4 regions of the Pantoea vagans genome follow, and region 2 is predicted to be linked to each of the others. Evidence: predicted binding sites of a transcription regulator. Region 2 holds the regulator's gene; each other region holds the start of a gene.

Region 1 (7,521 bases), 620 kb from region 2:
AGTGATACTTCACGATGGCGGACAGCACCGCCGGTTTTTCACCGAGCATAATGCCGCTGGTGATCAAGGTTGCAGCGGCATCCATCACGTAGGCGTTGCCCGCAATGCGCGCCAGTGGCTCTTCGATCCCTTCCATCTTGCCGATGGAAACTTTGAACTGGCGGCGAATGTGCGCATAAGCCCCGGTTGCCAACGCAATGCTTTTCAGGCTGCCGGTCGAGTTGGATGGCAAGGTGATGCCACGACCCACAGACAAGCACTCAACCAGCATGCGCCAGCCCTGACCGGCCATGGCTGGACCACCGATGATGAAATCGATCGGTACGAAAATATCTTTGCCGCGCGTTGGACCATTCTGGAACGGCACGTTGAGCGGGAAGTGGCGTTGACCAATTTCCACGCCGGGAGTTTGAGTCGGAATTAATGCACAGGTAATGCCTAACTCTTCGACATCGCCCAGTAAGTGATCGGGATCGGACAGTTTAAAGGCTAAGCCCAGCACGGTCGCAATCGGTGCCAGAGTGATATAACGCTTGTTCCAGGTCAGGCGCATACCCAGCACCTGCTGACCCTGCCAGTCACCCATGCACACCACACCGGTATCGGGAATGGCACCAGCATCCGAACCCGCTTCCGGGCTGGTTAACGCGAAGCAAGGAATTTCATCACCACGCGCCAAACGCGGCAGATAGTGATCTTTCTGCTCATCAGTGCCGTAATGTTGCAGCAATTCGCCTGGGCCGAGTGAATTTGGTACACCAACGGTAATCGCCAGAATGCCCGATACGCCCGCCAGCTTTTGCAGGACGCGCGCTTGTGCATACGCCGAAAATTCGAGGCCGCCATACTCTTTCTTGATGATCATGGCGAAGAAACGATGCTGTTTCAGATAGGCCCACAGCTCGGGTGGCAAATCAGCCAACTCGTGGGTGATCTGGTAATCGTTGGCCATGCGACAGGCTTCTTCAACCGGCCCATCAATAAAGGCTTGTTCCTCTTCCGTTAAACGCGGTTGAGGATAGTTATGCAGTTTCTGCCAGTCTGGTTTGCCGCGGAACAGGTCGCCTTCCCACCATGTGGTACCGGCATCGATGGCCTCTTTTTCCGTACGAGACATCGGCGGCATCACTTTCTGGAAGCTGTGCAGCGCCGGTTTTGAGAACATGCTGCGGCGCATGGCTGGCAAATTGAAAGGCAGCAGGATAATCGCCAAAGGCAGAAGCAGCCAAGGCGTCCAGAGGCCTGCAGCGGCGAGTCCTGCCGTCCACAGCAGAAGAACCACGCTGCTGATGCGCAGCGACACTTGATGGTAGAAGAGGGCGCTAATCAAAATCAGCGTTGCGACAATCGAGGCAAGCAACATAATGAACTGCTCCGTAAGTTGTAAGAGGTCTGACCTGTTATGCATTAAGGTTTAGAGCAGCGGACGAGATTTAGCAATCTGTTTACATCGCAATTACAACGGAACTCACAAAATCACCGCTTGCCGTCAAGAACACGCGAAACGGTTAGCTCACAAGGTGTTTTTACTCGATGCGGGCGCTTTGCGGCTTTGCCCCATTCCGTTAAACTTGCAGGGTCAATCTTTCCTCTAAAGGACATCCCTATGTATCAGGACATTATTCGCTCGGAACTTAATGAAGCAGCCGATACGCTCAACAAGTTTCTGAGTGATGAAGCGAACATTCACGCAATTCAGCGCGCCGCGGTGCTGCTGGCTGATAGCTTCAAGGCCGGTGGCAAAGTGCTCTCCTGCGGCAACGGTGGCTCACACTGTGATGCGATGCACTTCGCTGAAGAGCTGACCGGGCGCTACCGTGAAAATCGTCCTGGCTACCCGGCAATTGCCATCTCTGATGTCAGCCATCTCTCCTGCGTGAGTAATGATTTCGGCTATGACTACGTCTTTTCACGCTATATCGAAGCTGTGGGCCGTGAAGGCGATGTACTGCTCGGTCTGTCGACCTCCGGTAACTCCGCAAACATCATCAAAGCGGTGGAAGCGGCACGTGCTAAAGGCATGAAAGTGATTACCCTGACCGGTAAAGATGGCGGCAAAATGGCTGGCACGGCGGATATCGAAATTCGTGTACCGCACTTTGGCTATGCCGACCGCATTCAGGAGATTCACATTAAAGTGATTCATATCTTGATGCTGCTGGTCGAAAAAGAGATGGTTAAGTAATGACGTGTCCCTCCCACCCGCGTGGGAGGTTCTGACTTAAGGCGGTTGCTATGTGCGAATTGCTCGGGATGAGCGCCAATGTCCCTACGGACATCTGTTTCAGTTTTACCGGTCTGGTGCAGCGTGGCGGTGGAACCGGGCCGCACAAAGATGGCTGGGGCATTACCTTTTATGAAGGGAAAGGCTGCCGCACCTTCAAAGATCCACAACCCAGCTTTAACTCACCGATTGCCCGCTTAGTGCAGGAATACCCGATCAAATCGCATTCGGTTGTGGCACATATCCGCCAGGCGAACCGTGGTGAAGTGTCGCTGGAAAATACGCATCCCTTTACCCGTGAGCTGTGGGGCCGCAACTGGACTTACGCGCACAATGGGCAGCTAAAAGGCTATCGCCAACTGGAAACCGGCCATTTTCGACCCGTGGGTGAAACGGACAGCGAGAAGGCATTTTGCTGGATCCTGCATAAACTGGCTGAGCGCTATCCGCGTACGCCGGGCAACTGGCCAGCGGTGTTTCGCTATATTGCTGAGCTGGCAGGCGAACTGCGGCAGAAGGGCGTGTTTAACATGCTGCTGTCTGACGGGCGTTACCTGATGGCGTTCTGCTCAACCAACCTGTATTGGATTACGCGCCGTGCGCCGTTTGGCAAAGCCACCTTGCTCGATCAGGATGTAGAGATTGATTTTTTGCAGCAAACCACGCCAAAAGATGTGGTGACAGTAATTGCGACACAGCCGCTGACGGGGAATGAAACCTGGCACCGGATAGTGCCAGGCGAGTGGGCATTATTTTGCCTGGGTGAGCGCCAGGAATGACTTCGAGGCAGCATCCGGTGTTGAAATCACCGGCGTGCTGTTGACCGCATATTGCCCGGTGGTGGTCACATTCACCGTCGGCGGCACATGGTACTTTTCAAAGTACGCATAGCCCGGCTGCAGTTCACGCCAGAAGTTGATGTACGTCGAGTAACGATGACGCTGCATGTTGCTGTCGGTCATATGGAACGGGAAGATATTAATCTGCACGTCCTGCTGACCGTTACGCAGCGCGGCGTTAACGTAAGTGAAGATCTCATCCATCGATGCATTGGTCATGGCGTAGCAGCCAATCGATACGCAATCACCATGGATCATCAAATAGTTACCGTCATAACCTTTATCGCGATCATATTGATTCGGGAATCCGGTGTTAATTGCGCGGTAAAAACGGCTGTCCGGTTTTAGCTGGTTGAGCTTAACGTTATAAAACCCTTCCGGACTCTTAAAATCGCCCTGACGACGTTTAGGCCCTAAACCGCCAGAGAAATTACAAATGCGATAGCTGTCCAGCAGACGATATTCATTACCGATTTTGCCGTACAGTTCCAGCGTACGCTCTTCCTTGAAAATCTGAATAAAAACGGGGGTGCCAAGTAACTGTTTCTTTAACTCTTTGCTCACCGGAGCCGACGGTTGGGTTGGCTCTGGCGAAATTGCCCAGCTAAGGACTGGCATAAGAATCATCGCAAGCAACAATGCGATTCTGCCCATTCTGTGTATACCTTGAAGTGAAGAGAGACGATGACGCTGAGCGTCTTGGTATTGCATTATCGGAAATATCCGCTACCGCAGCGCAACATTAACATTGTCTGACGTTTAATCAAGTCAGTGTCGGTGAAAATGGTGCATTCCTAAAGGGATTACGACCAGAATTTTGTAAACTTTAATTCGTCGCACAACATTTATTGCCGATATTTTTCGCTGCTGTATACTTATCCAGTATTCGGAGGGCGTATGCGTAAAATCATTCATGTTGATATGGACTGCTTTTTCGCAGCGGTGGAAATGCGCGACGATCCCTCATTACGTGATATTCCCATCGCCATCGGCGGCAGCCGCGTGCAGCGCGGGGTGATCAGCACCGCCAACTATCCAGCGCGTAAATACGGCGTGCGCAGCGCAATGCCAACCGCAACGGCGCTGAAGCTGTGTCCGCATCTCAGGCTCTTGCCTGGGCGTTTTGATGCTTATAAAGAGGCGTCACGCCAGATCCGCGATATCTTCTCGCGCTATACCGCACTGGTTGAACCGCTCTCACTGGATGAAGCCTATCTGGATGTCACCGACAGCGGGCATTGCCAGGGTTCAGCTACGCTCATGGCGCAGGCGATCCGTGCTGATATCCTGCGTGAAACCGGCTTAACCGCCTCGGCGGGTATCGCACCGATTAAATTCCTCGCCAAGATCGCCTCGGATCTGAATAAGCCCAATGGGCAATATGTGATTACGCCGCAGGTCATGCCTGACTTTTTACTGACGCTGCCGCTGAGCAAAATTCCCGGCGTTGGCAAAGTGGCCACCAAAAAGCTGGAAGAGATGGGATTGCACACCTGCGCGGATGTACAGCGCAGCGATCTGGCGCTGCTGCTGAAACGCTTTGGCAAGTTCGGGCGTGTGTTGTGGGAACGCAGCAACGGCATTGATGACCGCGATGTGGTGGTGGAGCGTGAGCGCAAATCACTGGGGGTCGAACGGACGTTGATGGAAGACATTCACAGCTGGGAGCAGTGTCTGGCGATTATCGATTTCCTCTATGAGGAGTTGGATCGTCGGCTAACCAACATTCGTCCCGATAAGCAGATCGCGCGACAGGGTGTGAAGCTTAAGTTCAATGATTTCCAGCAGACCACGCAAGAGCACGTCTGGCAGGTGTTAAACAAGGATGACATGATCGCCGTCGCTCGCCAGGCGTGGGATGAGCGGCGCGCAGGGCGTGGTGTACGGCTGGTGGGATTGCATGTGACGCTGGTGGATCCCCAGCTGGAACGGCAGTTAGTGCTGGGGTGGTAATCGTGCTGATGTTTTCCCTCACCCTCACCCTAACCCTCTCCCAAAATGGGAGAGGGTACCGATCAAGAGATGGTGAGGAATGTATTCACTTTGCCAGACCGCTCTGACTGCACCCTCTCCCGTTTGCGGGAGAGGGCTGGGGTGAGGGGGGGAAGGCCGCTATTTCTTACCGTATTTCGCTTCCAGCGTGGCAAACCATGGCGCGACGAAATCGTTGTTCTCACCCCAGCCTGGTATGATCTTGTTCAACGATGCCACGTTGACCGCACCTTGCTGGCTGCTCAGCAACTGCTGAGAAATGGAAGAGGCTTTAAATTCGTAGCTGGTCGGTGTGGCCTCGCCCGCAATCTTATTCGCGACCAAACGCATGTTCACTGCGCCGATGGTTTTCGGATCGACAGCCACCGTCTGCACCCATGGGCTGTTCTTCTCGTGCATCAACTGCAGGTCCTGGTTAGAGACATCGATACTGTAAATCTTGATCTCCGTACGACCATTCTCCTGCAGCGCTTTATACGCGCCCTGGCTGAAAGCATCCCAGGATGCCCAAATCGCATCTATCTTGCCTTTCGGGTATTTCGCCAGAATCGCGCCAACCTTGTTGGCAGTATCACCCTGCACATCGGTAGAAACAGCGCCAATGGATTCCAGCTGATGAATACCTGGATTCTCTTTCAGCAGTTTCTCATACACCACCTGGCGGCGTTCCTGCGGCGGGAAGCCCGCAACCCACAGTTTGATGATGTTGGCTTTGCCATGGAAATCACTGATCAACTGACCCAGAGACGCCTGTGCCAGTGAAGCATCATCTTGCGCCGTGACGGTGACGCCGTTTACTGGCGTATCAACCGGAGTATCAAACACTGACAGTTTAATACCGGCATCGACGATGCGTTTTACCAACGCGGTGGAGTAGGGCTCTTTACCGTGCGACAGAATAATGCCGTCATACTTCTGGCTGATCGCCTGGGCAACAAAATCCTGGAAACGCGCGTCATCACCGTTGCTCAGGAAGGTGCTGACTTTAAAGCCCAACTGGCGACCTTGCTGAATGGCTCCGGCCACAAACTGCGTGGTGTTATCGTCAGAACCCAGGTTACGGATGATAGCGATGCGTACCGGGCCTTCATGATTGGCGATCACGGCAGGCACAGGTGCAACGGTGTCAGCAAAGGCGACGCTGGCGTTCAGCAGGCTTAGCGCCAGCAGCGAAAGGGTGATTTTTTTCATTATGATCTCTTTCTCAGTAAATGCGCCTTAGCGGCGCTGAATGTAGGTAATGGCCAGGGCCAGAGCCAGCACCAGCCCTTTGATAATGTCCATGGCGTAGTAAGGCACGGACAGCATCACCAGCCCGTTCTGCAACACGCCAAGGATCACCGCGCCGACCAAGGTACCCAGCGCGTTAGGTTTGCCGGAACCGGCCAGCGAGAAGCCGATCCATGCCGCGGCAACGGCATCCATCAGGTAGCCGCTTCCTGCATTCACCTGTGAGGAACCAATACGCGATGCCAGCAAAATGCCGCCGACACCCGCCAGCAAAGACGAAATCACATAGGCCAGCACGCGATAGCGTGTGGTGCGAATCCCTGACAGGCGTGCCGCTTCAGGATTGCCGCCCAGCGCGTACATGCGGCGTCCGTGTTTGGTCAGCGAAAGCGCCAACTGCGCAACCAGCGTCACCACCAGCATAATGATCACGATGGTCGGCACCTGACCGAGCAAACCAAATGCCGCTGGGATAGTGCCTTCAGCCATGTCACCGCTCGGCATCACCATATTTTCGGTAATCGAGCCACCAAAGCTGTAGGTCATCGCCACGCCTTGAATCACAAACAGCGTGGCCAGTGTGGCCAGCATGTCGGGAATGCGCAGAATCACGATCAGGAAGCTGTTGAACAGCCCCACCAGGGTACACAACAGCAGCGTGATGATAATCGCTTCCGTGGTGCCAAAGCCGTGCCAGACAAACAGGGAAATCACCAGCGCATTCGCCAGTGACGCCGTGGATCCAACGGACAAGTCGAAGCCGCCAATGGTCAACGAAATCGAGACGCCAATCGCGATAACCGTGACGATGGCAATTGAACGCAGGATGTTGATGATGTTGGTGGGCTCAAGGAAGCTGTCTGACGCAAGGCCAAAGCCGGCGATCAGCAGCACCACCGTGAGCAACATGCCCCACTTGTAGAGAAAATCGAATAATTTATGACGCAGAGAAAGCTGCGGGTTCAGGGATAGTTCTTTGCTGCTCACGCAGGGGTTCCTCCGGTGGAATAAAGCAATAGCGTCTCTTCTGTGGCCTGACTGCCCTCCATCTCTGCCACAATGCGCCCATCCCAGAGCACACAAATACGGTCACATAGCCCAACCAGTTCGGAAAACTCGCCCGAAGCATAAATGATGCCTTTGCCTTCGCGCGCTAAGCCATCAATCAGGGTGAACAGATCGGTTTTGGCCTTGATATCCACGCCTTTGGTTGGCTCATCAAAAATCAGCACGTCA
Region 2 (7,521 bases):
GCTGATTGCCCAGCGCGAGCGCGATCCCTGCTTCCAGGCGTTCCTGAATAACAACTATGTGGGTTTGGTGATGTTTATCGGGGTGTTGCTGAATACCCAGCCGTTTATTGACCTGTTTTGATTGCAGGGGCGGCCTTGGAGGCCGCCCGAGAATCACTATTCGTGAGTAACCGCGCTTTCAATGGTCAAACGTACATCGCTGGTAACCAGCTCTGCCAGCATCTGCCACATGATATGAGTACGCTCTGCATCGGCATCACCCGAATCACTGATGTACCCTTCGTCACGCAGTGACAGCACTAAGGTCGTGAAGACCGCTTTATCGAAGAACTCCGGTGCGTTAATGCCGTGCAACACCGATAGACGTTGAGCCAAAGTACGGCTCTCTTTCTCCAGCGTACCGCGGTTAATCGTTGGCTTGGCACTCAGAATGGCAAAGGTAATAGCAAAACGTTGTAAGGTTTCGCGGATACCGGCTGCCAGCAACTGCAGTGAACGATGACGCGCAGGGTTCATGCGCAGCTGACCTTCCTGCAAAGTAATCAGCCCTTGTCGCGCCATCTCAGCACTGAGTGCGTTCAACAACGCAGGCAGCTCGGCGTTATCCCAGCGCAGGAACAGTTCACTCTTCAGCATCGGATAGACCAGGCTAACCTGACGCAGCAGTTCCGCTTCATCGACTTCACGATGCTGCTGCACGATGGCGGCAATCAGCGACGGCATCACCAGCATGTGGTGGATGTTGTTGCGATAGTAGGTCATCAACACCGCTTGTTCGCGCGGCAGGATAATGATGTCGCCGATGCTGTCCTTTTCGGTCTCAAACTTGTTCATGCCCATGGCATGGTCAAGCAGCGCTTCGGCGCTCATGTCCGGGACCGTTGCTTCCGGCGAATACGGCACATTACGCAGCAGCTGGGTATAGCACTCGAGCTGTTCGATCAACTGTTCGCGGGTGAGCGAGCGCTGACGCGATGCCAGCAGTGCCGTGACACACAGGTTCATGGCATTAGCGGCTCCGGCTTCATTGATGCGCACCATTAAACGCGCCGCGATATCATTCACGGTGGGTGTCATCCAGGCTGGACGCAGTGGCTCAATCGGATCGATTGCATCACGCCATTCCGGCACGTTTTTGTTCAGGTAGTTCATCAGCGGCAAAGGTTCGCCGAAGTTGACATAGCCCTGACCAAGATTGCGCAATTTACGCAAGCCGCGCACCATCTGCAGGAAGCTCTCTTTTTCCTTAGCCGCACCGCGCAGCTCTTTCGCGTAAGTGCCCACCTCCATCACGTGTTCATAACCGATGTAGATCGGCACAAACGTGATAGGGCGGCTACCACCGCGCAGCATGGCCTGCAAGGTCATCGACAGCGTGCCGGTTTTAGGATCGAGTAAGCGACCGGTGCGTGAACGCCCACCTTCCACGAAATACTCAACCGAATATCCGCGGCTGAACAGTTCGCCCAGATATTCGCGGAACACCGTGGAGTAGAGCTTGTTGCCTTTGAAGGTACGGCGAATGAAGAAAGCGCCAAGACGACGGAAAATCGGACCCGCAGGCCAGAAATTCAGGTTAATACCGGCTGCAATGTGCGGGGGCACCAGGCCCTGGTGATACAGCACATAAGAGAGCAGCAGGTAGTCCATGTGGCTACGGTGGCAGGGCACATAGACAATCTCATGGCCGTCTTGCGCCAGCTGACGCACACGTTCGCCACCATTGACATTGATACCCTGATAGAGACGACTCCACAGCCAGCCCATTACACGATCGGTGACGCGAATGGCTTCATAGGAGAAGTTCGCAGCCACTTCTTCCATCATCTCGATGGCGTTCTGCTGGGCTTTCTCATGGGAGATCTTTTTGCTGCGCGCTTCGTCTTCCACTGCTTTCTCAATCGCTTTGGATTGCAGCAGTTTGTTGAACAGATCCTGACGTGCGGGCAAGCGCGGGCCCACCGCCGCCAGGCGTTGACGCGCAAAGTGAATGCGGGCCACGCGCGCCAGTTTCTGTGCAATAGACTTATCGGTACCGTGTTCCGTCGCCATCTGGCGCAGGGAAACGGTCGGCGAGAAGCGCACAAAACTGTCACGGCCGTGCCACAGAATGGCGAAGAACTTCTCTATACCATTCATCATGCGCAGATGTGGCGTGGCTTCACCCTGGATTTCGCGTCCTGGTGCGCGACCAAACATCACCGAAACCGGCAACATTTGAACGTCGAGATCAGGGTTACTGCGGTGCAAATCGAGGTAATCGTGAAACAGCTTCACGGATTCTGGATTGGCCACGAAATAGGGGATAACGCGCGGACCATCGTGAATAAACACGTGGCGCGGCAGTAGAGTACCATCGATCTCTAAGGGGGCCAGGGGATCCGGCAGATCATGTTTCAGACATTGCGCCCGCAGTGTCAGTAAGTCTGCCTTTGAATCATAAGGCAAAACGTACATCACCGGACGTGTCGGATCGATCCCATGTTCGGAGACAGGATCGGTCGGAATGACCTTACCTTTTACCAAAATAGAGAGTGGTAAATTCAATAATTTGTAATAAAGTTTACGCCAACCTGACATAGACAACTTAAAGCCTCTTGTTAGCAAAGCGCGGCAAGCATACCAGAAAGTGCAGCGAAGATCTGTGGTGACACCACCTCAGGCTGCCGAGAAATTGACGTCAAAATCAATCAAGGGTTCCACCAGCATGGCAAATAATGTCACCGGTTTTCAAAGAATAGTGAATGCAGCCGGTTATTCCTGGCAGGGGTTACGCGCTGCCTGGCAGAATGAAGCGGCATTTCGTCAGGAAGCGATCGCCGCAGTGATCGCCGTTATCGTGGCCTGCTGGCTGGATATCGATGTCATTTCTCGTGTGCTGATGATTGGCTCAGTGGTGCTGGTGATCATTATTGAAATAATTAACAGCGCCATCGAAGCGGTGGTGGATCGCATCGGCGAAGAGCGGCATCCGCTGGCAGGACGCGCAAAAGATATGGGTTCAGCGGCGGTATTACTGGCTATCTTGCTGGCCCTGTTTGTCTGGATCACACTGCTCTGGTCCCATTTGCGATAGCCATTCCAGATTCACCGCGCTGCGCTAATTCGCCGCTGTTTTGGTTTTCATTTCGCCAATACCTGTATATACTCACAGCGACTGTATAAACAACCAGGGGGCGGGATGAAAGCGTTAACAGCAAGGCAGCAACAGGTCTATGATCTGATTCGCGACCATATTAACCAGACGGGCATGCCGCCAACGCGTGCGGAAATTGCTTCGCAACTGGGATTTCGCTCGCCCAATGCTGCTGAAGAGCATCTGAAAGCGCTGGCGCGTAAAGGTGTTATCGAAATTGTTTCGGGTGCTTCACGCGGTATTCGTCTGCTGATGGAAGAAGAAGTCAGCGAAGGTTTACCGCTGATTGGCCGCGTAGCCGCCGGTGAGCCGCTGCTCGCGCAGGAACACATCGAAGCTCACTACCAGGTTGATGCTAATCTGTTCAAACCTAACGCTGATTTCCTGTTACGCGTAAGTGGAATGTCGATGAAAGATATCGGGATTATGGATGGCGACCTGCTCGCGGTGCATAAGACTCAGGAAGTGCGTAATGGCCAGGTCGTGGTGGCGCGTATTGATGATGAAGTCACCGTAAAACGCTGGAAAAAGCAGGGCGCTATTGTACATCTGCTGCCCGAAAATACCGATTTCCAGCCGATCGTGGTCGATACGCGTGAACAGTCTCTGACCGTTGAAGGTCTGGCTGTGGGCATCGTGCGTAACGGTGAATGGCTCTAATCTCTTTTTGAACTCCCCCGCTGCGGTAGCGCTTATCGCAGTATGAAGTACTGATTCTTTGCGTCGGACTTTTTTGGTTCAGCGTGAGGAATCAGGCTGATCTTCGCAACAACGGAACGGGCGGATGCGGCTGTTTTCCTCTTCAGATAAAGCACTCTGGCGGCTGGCGCTGCCGATGATCCTCTCCAATATTACTGTCCCGCTGCTCGGCGTGGTTGATACGGCGGTGATTGGTCATCTCGATAGTCCTATTTATCTGGGCGGCGTGGCTGTCGGTACTACAGCGACCAGCTTCATCTTTATGCTGCTGCTATTCCTGCGCATGAGCACCACCGGGCTGACGGCCCAGGCCTTTGGTGCCAATGATAAAACCGCACTGGCGCGCGCGTTGATACAACCCTTATTGATTGCTTTGGTTGCAGGCTTGTCGTTTGCGCTGCTGCGAACGCCTGCGAGCACTCTCGCGGCAACGTTGATGGGCGGTAGCCCAGAAGTGCAGCAGCAGGCGCAAATATTTATCGAAATTCGCTGGCTGAGCGCGCCGGCCACACTGGCCAATCTGGTGATTCTTGGCTGGCTGCTAGGCGTGCAGTATGCCAGGGCGCCCATGGTGCTGCTGATCGTTGGGAACCTGGTCAATATTCTGCTCGATTTACTCTTCGTACTGAAACTGCACTGGGGCGTGGCGGGGGCTGCGGCGGCAACCGCATTGGCAGAATATGTGACGCTGGGAGTCGGTTTATGGATGGTAGCGCGCGTGCTCAGGCTGCGCGGTATCCATTTTACGCTGCTCAAGCAAAGCTGGCGCGGTGATGCTGCGCGCCTGTTCCGGCTCAATCGCGACATTATGCTGCGTTCGCTGATGGTGCAGATTTGCTTTGCCTCTCTCACTCTGTTGGGCGCGCGCATCGGGCCAGACGTGGTGGCAGTCAACGCGGTATTGCTGATGTTCCTCACCTTTACCGCCTACGCGCTGGATGGCTTTGCCTATGCGGTCGAAGCATGCTCAGGGGAGGCTGTCGGGGCAAAAGATCGCAGCCGATTATTACTTATCTGGCATGCAGCCTGCCGTCAGGCGGGGATTGTCGCGTTAATGTTTGCCCTGATATACGCCTTTACCGGTCCATATATCGTGGCGCTGCTCACTTCGCTGGAGACACTGCGTGAAATGGCCGATCGCTATTTAGTCTGGCAGGTGATTCTGCCATTGGTCGGCGTATGGTGCTATCTGCTGGATGGCATGTTTATTGGTGCCACGCGCGGACGCGAAATGCGCAACAGCATGGTGATGGCAGCGGTGGGTTATGGCGTTGCTCTGCTATCACTCCCCTGGTTGGGAAACCATGGCTTATGGCTGGCGGTAACGGTGTTTCTTACGTTGCGAGGCGTAACGCTGTGGTGGGTGTGGCGTCGTCACTGGCAGCGTGACACCTGGTTCAATGCCGGATAAGCGAAGCGTAACCTACAGATTATTCTGTATTTTTTTGCGCAATCCACGCCGGGTACTATAATTATCTCAAACGGCGCAAATGAGTAGCGCGTTGTGTAGATGTTTCCTTGCTTTTGTAGGGGATCATCTTATCTCACTCAGGATGACGTGGAGGATTATGATGAACAAAGACGAAGCGAGCGGTAACTGGAAGCAGTTCAAAGGGAAGATGAAAGAGAAATGGGGCAAGCTGACGGATGACGATATGACTGTCATTGAAGGTAAACGCGATCAGCTTGTCGGCAAAATTCAGGAACGTTATGGCTATGCGAAAGAGCAAGCCGAAACGGAAGTCAAAGACTGGGAAAGTCATAATAAAGACTACCGTTGGTAAGCAGCCGCTTTAAGGATGATGCTCCTACCCCGCCGATCACCCGTCGGCACGGCACAAGGAAGTGCCAACTACCCTTTTCTTACCTTCTTTTTACTCTCAATTTCATGGTCATGATCGCAGCTGTCATGGTGCTTACACGCGGCGACTTCTGCACAATTTTCACACAACCCATGCGCTTCAATGACGGTATGACGCAGTGAAAAACCTGCCTGATCGGCCAAGCCTGCGATAATTTTTTCCACCCCATGAGCATGTTTCTCACTGACAGCCGCACAGCCGTCACACACCAGCATGACTGAGGTATGGGCTGGTTCATCAAAATGATGGCACACCACGTAGCTGTTGTTAGATTCAACGCGGTGAATAAACCCTTGTTCTAACAGGAAATCCAGTGCACGGTAAATCGTTGGCGGTTTAGCCTGCGGTTCACTGATGCGCAGTTGATCCAACAGGTCATAGGCACTGATCGAACCATTTTGCTCGGCCATCAGACGCAGCACTTCAGCGCGTTGAGTGGTCAGGCGCACGCCGCGATCAAGGCAAAGTGATTCTGCTTGAGTCAGCAGTTGTGCGGGCGTGAGGTTTGACATAAACATTCTCCAGGTTGCAGGCGATGTTATTTTATCACACAAACTTTTACCCTGCTGTGATTGCTTTTTGTTCTTATGTTGTCTAAGAAAACCCACGATAATCAATGAATTAACTTTCCCATTCTGCAACTCTTATCCATTCCAGCAATTTCATACTCTCTATTAGATCAGCCAGATAGCATAAAAACCGTCCTGATTTTGCTTTGCAACTCACCGGGTTAGCGTCTAAGGTTCAAAAGGTCTTAAGTAATTTCTGGTATCAATTTACGTATTGTTCATTTTTCTGCATAACAAAACAGCAGAATGGTGTCTGCGCAGCCAATTCTGTGAATAGCAGTGCTATTTCCTTTTAATTCACAGCAATGATGCGTTAGCCAGGGTTCAGAATAGCGGCTAACTAAACTGTTTCGTTTCTGAGTGATTCAGCGACATTTCAAAGGTGATGGCAGGCTCATGGTGAAGACAATATTCAGGCACAAAAAAGTTGCTTATCTTATTGGTTTGAATGCGGTATTTCTTTCTTCTTCAGCTCTGGCAGCGGGTACATGGTATGACGCACGCAACGATGCGATGGGGGGGACGGGCGTCGCCTCATCCACCTGGAGTTCGGCGGTGCTGGCCAACCCGGCATTGATGACCAAAGCCAAACCTGAAGATAACGTCAGCATTATTTTCCCTTCGGCGGGTGTTCAGGTTACGGACGCCGATAAATTAATTAACAAAGTCGATGACATCAGCGACAGCGTCGATCGCTACAAAGACGTGATTGATAATCTGACGTTTGCCGATTATCTGCGAGGCTATCCAGAACTCAAGGCTGCCGCCGGGGATATGGCTAATCAGCTGGAAGGTTTAAAGGGTGATAAAGCCCATGGCACTGCGGGTGTAGCCTTTGCGGTTACCGTGCCAAATGAAACGCTGCCCTTTGCATTTATCACCAAAGCCTACGGTACAGCACATGTGCAGGCCAATGTTTCCCAGAGTGATATCACTTATCTGCGCGGTGTCGCAGACGGCACGGTGATTCCTTTGCCAGGCGACCAGGATAAATTAACGTCCAGCGGTAACGGTTTGGCAGCATTAGTCACCGACTACGGCGTTGCGCTGGCCCATGAGTTCAACGTTGCCGGTCATCCGGTTTCAGTAGGCGTTACCCCGAAATTGCAGAAAACCTGGTTGTACAACTACACCGCCAGTATTTATAACTTCGATAAAAGTAACATCAACAACAGTCAGTACCGCAGCTCTGACACTGGCTTCAACATTGATGCCGGTGTCGCAACCGATTTTGGCGACCACTGGACAGTGGGTG
Region 3 (7,521 bases), 1.5 Mb from region 2:
GCGGTGGTGGCAATCACACCGTTGCTGGCGATGGTAAAGAACAGCGCAACCAAAATCACCGGCAGGGCAGCGTGGGTCAGTCCCGCCAGCAACAGACAGCTTGAGGCGACGAATGCCAATGCTAGTCCCCCTTTCAACACGCGATACTCACCCCACAGCGGGCACAATCGGGCACTGGTTTGTGATGCAATAATCAGACCGATGCCGTTAGCAGCGAAGCAAAAACTGAACGCCTGCGGTGATAAACCATAAATCTGTTGCAGTACAAATGGCGATGCGCCGATGTAAGCAAACATCCCTGACATCATGAAACCTTGCGTCAGGCAGAAGCCCATAAAGGGACGATGGGTGACAACCTGGCCCAGCGCGGCCCATGCGGAAAAGATCGAGCCCTGGCTACGACGTTCAGCGGGCAAGGTTTCGTGCAGCTTCCAGCGCGCGAGGAAAATCAGTAACACCGCAATACAGCCCAATACCACGAAAATGCCGCGCCAGTTCAGCACCGTCATCAGTACGCCACCAAGCACCGGTGCACCAATCGGTGCCAGGCCGTTAACTAACATCAACAGCGCGAAGAATCGCGTTAATTCATGGCCGCTGTACATATCGCGCGCGATGGCTCTCGACAGGACTGCGCCGCCCGCGCCCGCTAAGCCTTCAAACAGGCGAGCGACCAGCAGTGAATGAATATCTTTAGCCAGTGCGCAGCCAATTGAGGCAATAAACAGCAGCACCAGCGATAACAGCAACGGTTTAATACGACCGAATTTGTCGCTCATGGGACCAAACAGCAGTTGGCCTGCGCCCAGACCCAGCAGACCGGCGGTTAAACTCAGCTGTGCGGTGGCGGTTTCGGTGTGCAGGTCGCGAGCCAGTTCAGGTAGTGCGGGTAAATACAGGTCGATACATAACGGCCCGAGTGCCGCCAGCAAGCCGAGCGTAATGGCGTAAACCAACCGATTGGAGTGTGCAGGTGTCATTGATCCTCTGTTTTCTTTCTGTCTTAAGATTTTTTTGCCGGAGGATTATACGAAGCGGGAGGCCGCAACACAGCAACTTTACGAAAAACTAACGCTTCAGAATGGGCTGAAAGCGAAGCCAGTGATTTGATAAATCTGGATTTATGTTCCAGGATTAGTGTGACATGGACAAAGTATGAGGAATATAAAGATGAATAAAGTGCTGGGATGTATCGCTACTGCGTTAACGCTGGTAGCCCTGTCTGGTTGTACGACTTATGACAAAGCCGAAAGCTATGTGACTAAGCCGGTGGTGAAGGATGTGAAAAAAGGCATGACCCGCGACCAGGTTCGCCAGATTGCTGGACCGCCGTCGACTGAAATTACCATGGTGCATGCCCGTGGTACTTGCCAGACTTATGTTATCGGTGAGCGTGATGGTAAACAACAAACCTACTTCGTGAGTTATAACGATGTGGGTCGCGTCATGAATTACGGTTTCCAGAGCTGCAAAGATTACGATACTGACCCGCAAGCCGCACAGTAAGCGTGACAGATTAACGAAGCGGCCCGTCTAAGACGGGCCGTTTTTCGTTGGGCTTAGAGTCCGTAGGGACGCGGCACCTCGACATAATTACCACCGACTTCGCGCTGGTAATAGTGGCCTTCCTGCACATAGTAGCGCTTACCGTTGAAATCCAGCACCCGCATACCGCCTGATGGTGGCGCTTCAGGCGCTTGCACCACGACGTAGGTGTCACCCTGACGTTGATAGTAATTGCCATTCAGCATGTAATAGGTCAGGCCGCCGATCAGCACCGCAGTTGCCGCTTCAGGTAAGAAGCGCAGCGGGCCGGGGCCACCCCAACGTGGACCGCCACCCCAATGTGGACCTGGACCTGGTCCCCATCCGTAAGGGTGGGCAAAACTAATGGCTGGTGTTAATAAGGTTAACGCCAGCACCGAGGCGATAACGTTTTTCATCGGTGTTTCTCCTGCTATGACTGATAGCAGAATTAGCCTTTGCACGCTAAAACTCAAGTGAAAAATGGCTGATTTTTCGTCTGTTTACCATGCTTAACACTTTCCTGACGCTGGCACCACGATTAGGCTGAATTGCGGAGCTGAAGCCAAAAAAAACGGCAGGCTTTGCGGCCTGCCGTTGTCTGGCTGTGGAAGATTAGCGGTGCGCCAGTTCGGCGTGTTCGTCGCTTTCCAGTACTTTTTTATCGGTCAAACCGAGCCAGCGGCTGGTCAAAGAACCGGCCGTCATCGAACCATTGACGTTCAAGGCGGTACGGCCCATATCAATTAACGGTTCGATGGAGATCAACAGGGCGACTAACGTCACTGGCAGACCCATCGCAGGCAAGACAATCAGTGCCGCGAAGGTGGCACCACCACCCACGCCAGCCACACCGGCAGAGCTGAGAGTGACGATACCGACCAGGGTGGCAATCCACATCGGATCAAATGGATTGATGCCCACGGTTGGCGCGACCATCACCGCCAACATGGTCGGATAGAGACCAGCACAGCCGTTCTGACCGATAGTGGCACCAAACGAGGCAGAGAAGCTGGCAATCGATTCTGGCACACCCAGGCGGCGCGTCTGCGTCTCCACATTCAACGGAATGCTGGCCGCGCTGGAACGGCTGGTGAAGGCGAAGGTAATCACTGGCCACACTTTGCGGAAGAAACGCATTGGGTTAATGCCATTAACTGACAGCAGCAGGGCATGCACCCCGAACATGATGGCCAGACCAAGGTAAGAAGCCACCACGAAACCACCCAGTTTGATGATGTCTTGCAGGTTAGAGCCCGCTACCACTTTGGTCATCAACGCCAGCACGCCGTAAGGGGTGAGCTTCATGATCAAACGCACCAGCTTCATCACCCAGGATTGCAGGGTATCGATAGCTACCAGCACACGCTCGCCTTTGACTTTGTCATCTTTCAACAACTGCAAAGCCGCGACACCAAGGAAGGCGGCGAAAATCACCACGCTGATGATTGAGGTTGGGTTAGCACCCGCCATGTCCGCAAACGGATTTTTCGGGATAAAGGAGAGCAGTAACTGCGGCGTACTCAAATCAGCCACTTTGCCGACATAGTTGCTCTGAATCGCGCTCAGACGGGCGGTTTCCTGGGCACCTTGCACTAAACCTTCCGCGCTCAGGCCAAACAGTCCGGTGACCAGCACGCCTACCAAGGCGGAGATGGCGGTGGTAAACAGCAGCACACCAATGGTCAGTACGCTGATTTTGCCCAGTGAAGAAGCATTATGCAGACGCGCAACGGCACTGAGGATAGAGGCAAACACTAAAGGCATGACGATCATCTGCAGCAACTGCACATAGCCATTACCGACAATATTGAACCAGCTAATCGAGTCCTTCACGACCGGGCTGTTCTCACCATAAATGGTTTGCAGCGCCAAACCGAAAAACACGCCAAACACCAGACCGGTGAGTACGCGCTTCGACAAACTCCAGCTTTGGTTGCCAATGCGATTGAGAACAATCAGCAGCGCGACAAAGGCCACGATATTAAGAATGAGGGGAAAATCCATGCTCGACTCCAGAGATGAGCCGCGCAGCGTCATGAGCTGGCGCGGAAAATAGTCAATTCCCGTCAGGGAATGTCAGGAATGTTACCAGTTCATGAAAGTGCAGGCTTATATCCAAAAAGAATGGCTTATAACTTAATCTCGCAATTTGTATGCTTATTGCTCTTTCTGTCCGTTTATTACCCGACCCACTCCATTTTGTAGCGTATTGAACAGTTGTTCTGGCCAGCCGTTAGCACCAAAAGAGGGCGTGCCGGGCGGGAACCACAGTGCATAACCCACCAATGCCAGGCACAACGCACGCTCTAGTTGATTGCCTTTCTGGCTATTCAGCAAAGGTAGGCGAAAGCGCCAGCGGCAGGGCCACAGCAGCGGGACGCCAGCGGGGGTAAGCATATCGGCGATGATATGGCTGAGATAACCCAGCGTCATGCCCTGCAACACATCTGCGGGTAAAAACCAGTCGGCGGGAACATTAATCTGGAACAGCCACAAGCTGACCGCGACCGCCAGCAAGCTGTGCGTAAAGCCGCGATGGCCGAAGGCGCGCGCAATCGGATGGGATATCCATCTTAAACGCTGGCCCAGCACGGATTTAGGATGATCGATATCAGGCAGCAGGCAAGTCAACAGCGCAGCAGGCACAAGATGCCACCAATCGGCGCTAGCCAAAACCGGCGTCAACTCCGCGCGCTTGGCAAAAATCGCGCTGGCAATGGCAAAAATGATATGGCCTTCGGCCGTCATGATGAAACCTGGCTGCAAAAACTGTCGATGCATCCAGTATAGGGATTTATCCAGTAAATGAGAATGGTGACGCTGTAACGAAGCGTTAATATTTTTCACTTCCCCGCGTCATAATGACGCGGGAAAAGAACAGGTTAGCTTAGCGTGCTAACCATCCACCATCGACGGCCAACGTATATCCCTGAACATAGTCAGACGCGCTTGAGGCGAGAAACACGATCGGCCCCATCATGTCATCGGGGTTACCCCAACGGCCCGATGGAATACGTCCCAGGATCTCTTCATTACGCGATTCGTCGCTGCGCAGTTGCTCGGTGTTATTGGTTGCCATATAACCCGGTGCAATAGCGTTGACGTTGATGCCGTGTTTGGCCCACTCATTCGCCATCAGGCGGGTTAAGCCCATTACTGCGCTTTTCGATGCGGTATAAGAAGGTACGCGAATACCGCCCTGGAATGACAACATTGAGGCAATGTTAATGATCTTGCCGCCGTTACCCTGCGCAATAAACTGGCGGGCAACGTGCTGAGACAGGAAAAACAGGCTTTTGCTGTTGATGTTCATCACATCATCCCAGTCTTGCTCACTAAAATTGAGTGCATCTTCGCGGCGAATAATACCGGCATTGTTGACCAGGATATCAATGCGCCCGGCACAGGCAACGGCTTGCTCGACAATGTGCGGCACCCCTGTCGGCTTGGTGAGATCGGCCTGAATGGACCAGAAGCGCCGCCCCAACGCTGCGACTTTGGCTTGGGTATCAGCCGGACCTGCGCGGTTTACTCCAATGATATCGCAGCCTGCTTGCGCCAGACCCAATGCCATCCCCTGGCCTAAGCCAGTATTACAGCCGGTCACCAGCGCAACTTTGCCTTCGAGATTGAATGCGTTAAGGATCATTGTGCCTCCTGTTAGCGCAGCGCGCTGATACTGACGTGGTCCATATCATCAAACACCTGATTTTCACCGACCATGCCCCAGATAAAGGTATAGCGTTGGGTGCCGACACCGGCGTGGATAGACCAACTGGGTGAGATAACCGCTTGCTCGTTATGCACCAGTAAATGGCGCGTCTCTTGTGGTTGTCCCATCATATGAAACACGGCGCTGTCATCTGGCATATCAAAATAGAAGTACACTTCCATGCGGCGCTCATGGGTATGGCAGGGCATGGTATTCCACAGGTTACCATCATCAAGGCGGGTCAATCCCATGGTGAGCTGACAGGTGGGAAGGACGTCCGGCACGATGAATTTATTGATGGTGCGACGGTTCGAGGTGGCGGCATCGCCCAGTGTGGCTTTGACGGCATCCTCCAGCGTGATTTTCCTGTCGGGATAGCGCGTATGCGCCGGTGCACTGTTGTAGTAGAACTTTGCAGGATGGCGGGCATCGCTGCTGCGGAAGATGACGCGCTTCGTCCCTTGCCCCACATACAGGGCCTCCTGATGGCCGATCTCCCAGGTTTTACCATCAACGTCAATCAATCCCGGCCCGCCGACATTTATCACCCCTAATTCACGGCGTTCAAGAAAATAGCTGACGCCCAACTGCTTGCCGACTTCCTCTCCGATAGTCACCGACTGCTGCACCGGCATCACGCCACCGATAATGATGCGGTCAATATGGCTGTAGGTCAGTGTGTAGTTATCTGCCTCAAAGATCTTTTCGATCAAGAATTCGCGGCGCAGTCCCGCAGTATCGAGATTCTTTGCATGCTCACTGTGGATGCTTTGACGAACGTCCATCTCAGGCCTCTCAATGTTAAAGGAAGTGTCCCGAATCGGGTCTTTGGGCATCTTAGGCAGGATGGGATGGTAATTCAATAAAAATGAAACGTTGTTTTATTTATTTGTGTGGACGATCAAAAACGCACAATGCATGCATTTATTAAAGCGATGATTAACGTGCTATAGACAGGACAGACCCGTCCGAAGAGCAAAGCGTCCGGGCCAAGGATGGCCCGGCCGATCTGCAGGGATGCGTGTTGTCTTTGCGATCGGACGGGTCTGTCCTGGCTTGAGCGCCTGAACGTACAGCGACCGAACCGATGGCATTAGTTAAACAGATGCTCAGCCCGCAGCTCTGTCAAATCCGCCAGCTTCACATTCGCCAGCGCCCAACGTGCATCGTCACGATGCGATTCCGCTGGCACCACGATGGAACGCATGCGTGCAGCTTTAGTGGCGATCATGCCATTAAACGAATCTTCCAGCGTCACGCAGTTCAACGGATCAACACCCAACTTAGCGGCAGCATCCAGATACACCTGAGGATGTGGCTTGCTATAAGGAAGGGCTTCCGCCGACGCAATAGCATCGAAATAGTGACGCAGATCGAACATCTCCAGCACACGCTCTAACATAAACAGAGGAGACGCAGAGGCGAGGGCGATTTTTAATCCCTGCTGTTGGCAAAGTTGCAGAGCCTGCTCCACACCCGGCAACAGTGGTCGTGTCTCCTCAACTAAGCCCAGCGCACGCGCAATAATCCGCTGCGTCACTTCGGCTTGATCTGGCCCATTCCACGGCAGCGCTTCAAACCACATGCGCACGGTCTGATCAATACGCAGACCTAAGGTATCCGGCAGTTCGTGGCGGCGGGAGATATCCACACCCAGACTGGAAAAAATATCCAGCTCGGCCTGATCCCATAACGGCTCTGAATCGATCAGCAATCCGTCCATATCAAAAATAGCGGCCACGACAGGGCGACGATAAGACATACAACAGCTCCGTTTAAAAATTTGTCATACCTTAACATGGCAGGCCTGGAAAACCGACTCACGGCAGGTTACGCATTTTTCAGGAAAAAATGCATCAGTGCAGGTAGACTTAGGGCAAAACTACTGTATGTGAAGGAAACACCATGACTTATCAACAGGCTGGCCGCATCGCCATCCTTAAGCGAGTGGCCGGCTGGGTCATTTTCATTCCAGCGCTGCTATCGACCATCATCTCAATCCTCGGCTTCATGTTTAAACACAGTGAAAAGCAGCCTGGCATTGATGCCGTCATGCTCGATTTTGTCCACGTCATGGTGGATATGGTCAAGTTCAACACGCCGTTTTTAAACGTATTTTGGCAAAACTCTCCGGTGCCTGAATTCAACGGCGGTGCCAACATCGGCTTCTGGATCATCTACATCCTGATCTTTGTCGGGATTGCGTTGCAGGCGTCTGGTGCACGGATGTGGCGTCAATCTCGCCATATTAAAGAAGGGATAGAGGATCAAATGATTCTGGA
Region 4 (7,521 bases), 1.2 Mb from region 2:
ATGGAAGTGGAAATACCTGGTGAAAAAGCATCGGGAGGGTGAGCCGATCACCCGTCACCTTGAGCTCAGCGCTGCACAGGCAGCGGTGGATACCTTACTGACAATGGAAAACAGCCCCGTTGAAGTTGGTGAGTGGATTGCTCAGCATATTCATCCTGATCTCGAGAATCGACTTAAGCAAACCATCCGTGCACGCCGTAAGCGCCACTTCAATGCGGAGCATCAGCATACGCGTAAGAAGTCTATCGACCTTGAGTATCTGGTGTGGCAACGACTGGCAGGACTGGCTCAACGACGCAGCAACACGCTGTCAGAGACCATCGTGCAGTTGATTGAAGATGCAGAACGTAAAGAGAAGTATGCCAGTCAGATGTCGACTCTGAAGCAGGATTTGCAAGCGATTCTGGGCAAAGGCGGAACGGAGAACGAATAGCGAAATTGTTCATTCGCGATGTCAGAGACATAAAAAAACCCCGCCGAAGCGGGGTTTTTTATTGCGTGATAACTTAAGCCTGTGGCTGAGTTACAACGTCTTTGATACCTTTCACGTCGATTTCAACGCGACGGTCTGGCGCCAGGCAGTCGATCAGGGCATTGCGGCCTTTCACGCTGTCACAGGTGTTGCCAGTAACTGGGTTAGATTTGCCCATACCGCGTGCAGAGATCTTGTTAGAAGGGATACCTTTAGATACCAGGTAATCAACTACAGACTGAGCGCGTTTCTCAGACAGTTTCTGGTTGTACTGCTCTGAACCGATACGGTCAGTGAAGCCCAGTACTACAACAGAACCATCTTTAGGATCCATTGAGCTCAGCTGGCTGTACAGCTGATCCAGAGCCTGCTGGCCTTCTGGCTTCAGGGTCGCTTTGTTGAAGGTGAACAGAACGTCAGACTTCAGAGTGAAACGCTTGGTTTCAACAACTGGCGCTGGAGCTGGTGCCGGAGCAACAACTGGTGCAGCTTCTTCATCCTGACCGAAACGGTAAGAAACGCCGACGCTCAGCATGCTGTTGTCTGGACGCGCACCAACGGTACCTGCGTCACCGATGTTGTTAACCCACTGATAGTCCAGGCGAGTTGCCCAGTTTTTGGTCAGTGCGTACTCAACACCAACAGCAGCCAGCGGAGAAACGCCGGTGTCGTGGTTGCTGATGCGGCCGTTGTCTGGGTTGGTCTGAGTAGAGTCTGCACGCCATACCATGCCGCCCAGACGGGTGTACACGTCGAAGTCGTCAGTGATTGGGTAGCTCAGTTTAGCTGCCAGCTGAACGCCTTGTGCTTTGAACGCGCCATTGGTCACGCTGCCTTTGTTAGGCATACGGCCCAGCCAGTCGTAGCCCAGCTCGAAGCCCAGGTAAGGGTTAGCCTGATAGCCCATGAAGGCACCAGCACCCAGCTGAGATTCGTGAGTTGGACCGTTGTTGTTCTCGTAACCGTTACCGTAGTAACCAGTATCGTGATACTGAGACCAGCCCAGTTTAGCACCGGTGTACCAGGTGTTATCTTTAGGGGCGGCCTGCGCTACGGTAGCGAAGCCAGCCAGTGCCACTGCAATTGCGATAGCTGTCTTTTTCATTTTTGCGCCTCGTTATCATCCAAATAGGCAATGAGCAAAAAGGTTGCTCTTTGTGTTAATCCTTCGCCGGGTCTAAACGCTCGCTTTTGACTCTACCGAAAAAACGGAGGTTATTGAGCACCCTGGCGAGATAAAGTCTACAACGAGATTGGAAAGTTACAAGTATGATGTGAGGTCAGTGAGTAAAAAAACAGGGATTTATACACACATTTTAACAAATCACGTGGCAAAATCTTCGCTAGCAGATTGAGAAAAAGCGGCTAAACCATTGTCAAAGCTGGCGGGAAAAGAATCAGTGGCTTAGCTGCAATCTAAAGAAAAAATAGCGTGAGAAAATTCCTGGTTTTACTTAATGAAACAAATCCGACGGAATTTTTGACGGATTAGGTTGTCTTGTCAGGACGCGTTCATGACCTTGTGGACGCATTATTAAGCCAAGCGCTTCACCTTCCGACGCTGCTAATTCCAATTCCAGACGTTCTTCATCGTTCAATTCGTATGGAATCCAGGCCAATACGACACTGTAGTTACCGGTACGCAACGCTTTCACCATGCTTTCCACAGTGCTGAGTCGCTCTGATTCGGTAATATGCATACTCTTCTCTAACGGCAGACCCGACTGCTGCATCCAGCTACGGTTTAGCTTGTGGGCAGGAGTTAACCATAGCTGCCAGCGCGATTGTTCACTGAGCTGTTTCAGCACCGGCAGTAGCAGCATCTGCATCATACCCGGTTGTTCGCTGTAGCGCAGTTCAGTGATTCCACCCAGAGAAGGTTGCGTTAAGCTTGGGGTCGCAAAACGGGAAGAACGATCAGCAAGGCCAGAGTATTGAGTACGCATAATTTAATCACTCAGTGATTGACTGTATGAATATACAGTAATGTCTTCCTGGATAAAGATCAACCTCAATTTCTGAAAACACCTCGCAAATTTTGCACAACATCCTGCCAAAATGTTTTTATTCATTGAACAGCTAATGGGATTTTTTTATCTTCTAACCAAATGAATATCCAGGTTTTTATGGAATTTTCTCTAATGAGAATTCACGGAAAGGAGATGTAATGAAAACCAACAAATCTATGGTTGTGCAGTCAAAAACTCAGTTAGCACCTCTCGGAAAGATCGAATCACGCACCCAGTTTGGGGGATATGCGCTGACGGTTGAGAAGGTGATTTTTGCCTACATCAATGAAGAAGCACTTTACCTGCGTGCCAGTGAAGCGCTTCAGGTCTACCACGCCAGACGCGCACTTGAGCCGCTGGTCTATCGTAAACGTGGCATACCTGTGCAATTGAACTACTACAAGGTCGATGCAACGTTATGGCAGGATGCCGAACAACTTTTGCAGCTTTCTGCCAGTGCACTGCAAGCCGCTCAGGACGAAATCGCCACGCGCAGCGTCACCTTGCGCTTAAAAGATTTGCCTAACCTGAGTTTACGCATGGAGATGATGTTGCATCGAGTCGGCATCAGTTCGGTAAGGTTGCTGCACGAAATGGGGTCACGTCAGAGTTGGCTGAAACTGCGTGCAGTCAACAAACATATTGGCTTAAAAACACTGCTGGCTCTGGAAGGCGCCATTTCGGGCCATCATCAGGCAGCACTGCCGGTGGTCACGCGAGAAGAGTTGTACGCCTGGTATGTAAAAACGCTCCACATCGATCCCAAAGTGGAGCGTTCACAACGTTAGTGGCTGGTCAGGGTGCGACGCAGGCGGGCAATTTCAGGCAGCAACGCGATCAGCAAACCTAACTGCTGTATCACCAGGGGTGCCTGCAACTCTGAACTGTTTTTTAATGTGCTTAAGCGTTGCATTAGCTGTTGTTGCATCTCTAACGCCTGTGCATCCGCCACACGCTCAATTTGCAGGACGTCCTCCACAAAGCACACGGCATCATCTAATGTGCTCAGGAGTTCAGGGTCTGTGAGTTGCTCACGGTGTGCCCCCAAAGCCGAGATATAGCTCAGGAACGAATGGTTGAGGCACAACAGCCGAAAAGCATTTTCGCGCAGCGGTTGTTGCAACTTCAGCTCGCTGCTCATGTTCGACACCACCGAAGCAAGCTCAGCATCAGCATTGTGGGCATCACGACGGGCCACACGATAGGCCAGGCGATTATCTTTGCCCTGATGGTATTGCTCCATAATGGCATCGAGATAACGGCAGTTGGCGTTAAGCGTGCGGTCAGCTACCGCGCTAATCTTGCGAAAACGCCAGTCTGGCCAGACAAAGGCCACTGCCAGCCAGGCTAATCCACAACCCAGTATCGTATCGACTATGCGTGGCAGAGCGACCTCGAAGCCTTCACCTAACAGGTTAAAGCAAAGCAGTACCAGCAAGGTAATGAACAGCGTGGCTTGCGCATATTGAATCTGGCGGAAGGCAAAAAACAGCACGCCGCTTAACACAATCAACACCAGTTGTCCCTCGATTGACGGCACTAACCACAAAACCGGCAAGCCGATGGCAATGCCGGCCAGTGTGCCGCCAATACGCAGGGCAAGACGTCGGCGCGTAGCATTGTAGTTAGGCTGGCAGACAAACAAGCTGGTGAGCAAAATCCAGTAGCCGCGATGCAAACCGGTAATCTGAATGAAGGCGTACCCAACACAAAGCACCAGCGACATGCGGACGGCATGGCGAAACAGTGCAGAGCCGGGGCTCAGATGGCGACTCAAACGGAGACGAATATCTTGCCATCCGCTCAGTCCCTCGCGTGACAGGTGGGTATCGCCAGAAGAGGGGGGATCGGCCAGCATTTGCTCCGATTCAATCGAGGCCAACTGCGCATCAATCGCGCGAAGATTACGCAGTAACCAAAATAGCGCACGAATGTGAGGGTCCTGTGGGTCTTGCTGTTGCAGGCGTTCAAGGGCGGTTTCAAGCCGGGTGAAAGTGCGTTCAAACTGGCTGTCATGATGCCACGGCTGGCGCAATAAAATGTTTTCTGCCAGCTTACGACACGCTTGTGCCTGCATATTGAGCAGTCGCTGGAAGCGGAATAGCACTTCGTTATATCGCCAGTCGCTGCGCAGCAAGTGGTACTGGAGATGAGAAGAACTGGCGCGTTCGTGAATATCCTGCGCGACAAAGTAATAGTGCAGGCTGCGGCGCGTACTGCGTGAACCGCGATCGCCCCGTAAGCGGCTTTGAATGGTGGTTTTAGTCTGATTAAGCTGCGCGACCAACTGGCTATTCACCATGGCGGTAGCAACCATGTTGGCGTCATCTTGTTCCCCAGCGTCCGGATCGAACAGATTCGCTTTGGCTTCCAGATAGCGTGCCAGTTGCGAGAAGCTGGCTGCCAGCTGTTCCTGCACGGGTCGCACAGGAAAGATCAGGTGACCAATAAAAGTCAGCAGGTTGTACCACAATGCGCCGATCAACAGCAGTGCGGGTTGCATCCACCACTGCGGGAAGAGACCAATCCCCAGCATGGTATAGACGGCGATTAACAGCGCACCAAACGCGATAGTGGCATAACGCTGCCCCAATGCACCCAGCAGAATGAATCCCCAACTGGAGAGCGCTAAGCCAATGGCGAACGCCCACGGATAAGGAAACAGTAGCTCAACTGATACTGACGCAATGCAAAAACAGACTAGCGTGATCAGTAAATTGCGCAGGCGACCGGTCCATCGGTCATCAAGATCGGCCAGCGCGGCAGCCACTACGCCAAGCGTTAAGGGGATCGTCCATTCTATCTGCTGCAACCACCACGGCACTGCCGCACAGCCTGCAAGCGCGAAAAAGATGCGTAACAGGTAGCGCAGGCTGCTATTAAACAGATAACGTCGCCAGCCAGGCATCGCGTTCTGAAGCATTGGAGGCGGCCTCAGTAACGACGACGCGCGTTAGCTTCACGCGCAGCCTGGGCCTCTTCCACCGACACTACGCGACGACCGACTGGCCATAACGCAATAGCGGCAATTTTAAAGTTAGCAATGCCAACGGGAATGCCGATGATGGTAAGGCACTGCACAATCCCGGCAGAGATGTGCATCAGGCAGAGCCACCAGCCAAAAAACAGCAGCCAGAAAATATTTAAAAAGGTGCCGCCAGCATTCATGACGTTGCTTTTACTATCAGGACGCAATACATCCACATGCACGGCTTCATTGCCAAAGGGTAACAATGACAGTTTGGTGATTTCCCAGCAGGAGCGCGTTAATGGCAAGGTAAAAATCAGCACGATGCTGACAAGAGTGGCAAACAGCCAGCTTAGCGTGGTGAACACGCCACCCAAAACGAAGTTAAGAATGTTGAGTACGGTGCGCATAACGCTATTTTCCTTTTGCAATCCGCAATATGTGCCGCCAAGTTTAGCCTGTTTTAAGGCTGGAGCGCCAAGGGTCTGACAGGTAAACTGCGCGATAATCGAATTCCACATGACGGTGCGGACATGGAACTGAAAGCAACATCAATGGGTAAGCGCCTGGCTCAGCATCCCTACAACCGGGTACGGTTGCTGGCTGCCGGAGTGGAAGTCAGTGGCGATCGTCATGAATATCTGATCCCTTTTAACCAGTTAATTAATATTACCTGCAAGCGCGGCATGGTCTGGGGAGAGCTTGAATTTCAGCTACCAGAAGAGAAAGTGGTGCGCTTACACGGCACTGAATGGCAGGAAACACAGCGCTTTTTCCATTATCTCCAGCAGGCATGGCAGCAGTGGAGCGTAGAGATGAGTGAGGTCAGTGCGGAGGTGTTAACCGCGCTGGAACACGAAATTTTGGCCTTCACCCAGCAAGATCGTTGGCTGAAACGCAGTGAGTTAGCGGCGGTGAAAGAGAACATTACACGCCAGTTCTCGGCTTTACCTCTACCACTATCGCGCCTGGATAGTTTTGAAAACTGCCGTGCGCTGTGGCAGTTCTGTCAGCAGTGGCTTGAGCAAGGTGACGCAGCCATCCGCCAGCGTAACCGTGAATGGACGGCGAAGGTTATCAAGGATTATCACGAATTCTTCTCTACCGTCGAAACCACACCGCTTAATCCCTCCCAATGTGAAGCCGTGGTCAACGGCGAGGATGCTCTGCTGGTATTGGCCGGGGCGGGAAGTGGCAAGACGTCAGTGCTGGTGGCGCGGGCGGGGTGGCTGATAAAGCGCAAACTGGCGCAGCCAGATCAGATACTGCTGCTGGCCTTTGGCCGCCAGGCGGCGGAAGAGATGAACGAGCGCATTCAATCGCGCTTAGGCGAAAGCACCATTCAGGCCCGCACATTCCACGCCCTGGCGCTGCATATTATCCGTGAAGGCAGCAATAAGCAGCCGGTGATCAGCAAGCTCGAAAGCGACAGTAAGGCGCGCCGTCAATTATTGATCGATACCTGGCGTGAACAGTGCAGCAGTAAAAAAGCGCAGGCGAGCGGCTGGCGGCAATGGCTGCAAGATGAACTGGAATGGGATGTTGCAGAAGGGCCTTACTGGCAAGATGACAAGCTGGCGCAACGTTTGGCTTCGCGTCTGGAACGCTGGCTTGGCTTGATGCGTATGCACGGCGGCGCACAAGCGGCGATGATTGCCGATGTACCCGAAGATTTCCGCGATAATTTCAGTAAGCGCGTTAAGCTGATGGCTCCGCTACTGAAAGCCTGGAAAACCGCACTCAAAGAAGAGGGTGCAGTCGATTTCTCTGGGTTGATTCATCAGGCGATTGCCATTCTGGAAAAAGGACGCTTTATCAGCCCGTGGAAACATATTCTGGTGGATGAGTTCCAGGACATCTCACCGCAGCGTGCAGCCTTGTTAACCGCACTGCGTCAGCAAAATAAGCGTACGAGCCTTTTCGCGGTGGGGGATGACTGGCAGGCGATCTATCGCTTCAGCGGGGCAGAAATGAGTTTGACCACCGCCTTCCATCACTATTTCGGTGAGGGCGATCGCTGTGTGCTGGACACCACCTATCGCTTTAACGACCGGATCGGTGAGATTGCCAAC

The links. The regulator LexA, encoded in region 2, represses DNA repair genes until DNA is damaged. The targets are predictions, from matches to a motif close to TNCTGTATGTACATACAGNA.
Region 1: dinB (DNA polymerase IV) is a predicted target of LexA. The motif match lies at 3,929-3,948, and genes of this name have one in related genera.
Region 3: LK04_RS10515 (metal-dependent hydrolase) is a predicted target of LexA. The motif match lies at 4,295-4,314, and genes of this name have one in related genera.
Region 4: sulA (SOS-induced cell division inhibitor SulA) is a predicted target of LexA. The motif match lies at 2,439-2,458, and genes of this name have one in related genera.

The regions. Positions count from the first base shown of each region.
Region 1 covers NZ_CP011427.1:3,119,126-3,126,646, reverse strand. The annotation lists gene fadE (acyl-CoA dehydrogenase FadE) at 1-1,363, opposite strand, end outside; gene lpcA (D-sedoheptulose 7-phosphate isomerase) at 1,607-2,185, shown strand; gene LK04_RS14620 (class II glutamine amidotransferase) at 2,236-3,003, shown strand; gene dpaA (peptidoglycan meso-diaminopimelic acid protein amidase) at 2,974-3,717, opposite strand; gene dinB (DNA polymerase IV) at 3,961-5,016, shown strand; gene LK04_RS14605 (sugar ABC transporter substrate-binding protein) at 5,176-6,246, opposite strand; gene LK04_RS14600 (ABC transporter permease) at 6,274-7,272, opposite strand; gene LK04_RS14595 (sugar ABC transporter ATP-binding protein) at 7,269-7,521, opposite strand, start outside.
Region 2 covers NZ_CP011427.1:3,735,044-3,742,564, reverse strand. The annotation lists gene ubiA (4-hydroxybenzoate octaprenyltransferase) at 1-121, shown strand, start outside; gene plsB (glycerol-3-phosphate 1-O-acyltransferase PlsB) at 157-2,580, opposite strand; gene LK04_RS17345 (diacylglycerol kinase) at 2,708-3,076, shown strand; gene lexA (transcriptional repressor LexA) at 3,182-3,796, shown strand; gene dinF (MATE family efflux transporter DinF) at 3,921-5,246, shown strand; gene LK04_RS17330 (CsbD family protein) at 5,407-5,619, shown strand; gene zur (zinc uptake transcriptional repressor Zur) at 5,688-6,209, opposite strand; gene traF (conjugal transfer protein TraF) at 6,663-7,521, shown strand, end outside.
Region 3 covers NZ_CP011427.1:2,256,744-2,264,264, reverse strand. The annotation lists gene LK04_RS10535 (multidrug effflux MFS transporter) at 1-980, opposite strand, end outside; gene osmE (osmotically-inducible lipoprotein OsmE) at 1,171-1,506, shown strand; gene LK04_RS10525 (DUF6515 family protein) at 1,560-1,943, opposite strand; gene LK04_RS10520 (L-cystine transporter) at 2,140-3,531, opposite strand; gene LK04_RS10515 (metal-dependent hydrolase) at 3,685-4,275, opposite strand; gene kduD (2-dehydro-3-deoxy-D-gluconate 5-dehydrogenase KduD) at 4,415-5,176, opposite strand; gene kduI (5-dehydro-4-deoxy-D-glucuronate isomerase) at 5,188-6,024, opposite strand; gene hxpB (hexitol phosphatase HxpB) at 6,333-7,001, opposite strand; gene LK04_RS10495 (YniB family protein) at 7,145-7,521, shown strand, end outside.
Region 4 covers NZ_CP011427.1:2,521,325-2,528,845, reverse strand. The annotation lists gene matP (macrodomain Ter protein MatP) at 1-433, shown strand, start outside; gene ompA (porin OmpA) at 507-1,577, opposite strand; gene sulA (SOS-induced cell division inhibitor SulA) at 1,927-2,418, opposite strand; gene LK04_RS11855 (TfoX/Sxy family DNA transformation protein) at 2,640-3,269, shown strand; gene yccS (YccS family putative transporter) at 3,266-5,404, opposite strand; gene LK04_RS11845 (YccF domain-containing protein) at 5,416-5,859, opposite strand; gene helD (DNA helicase IV) at 5,983-7,521, shown strand, end outside.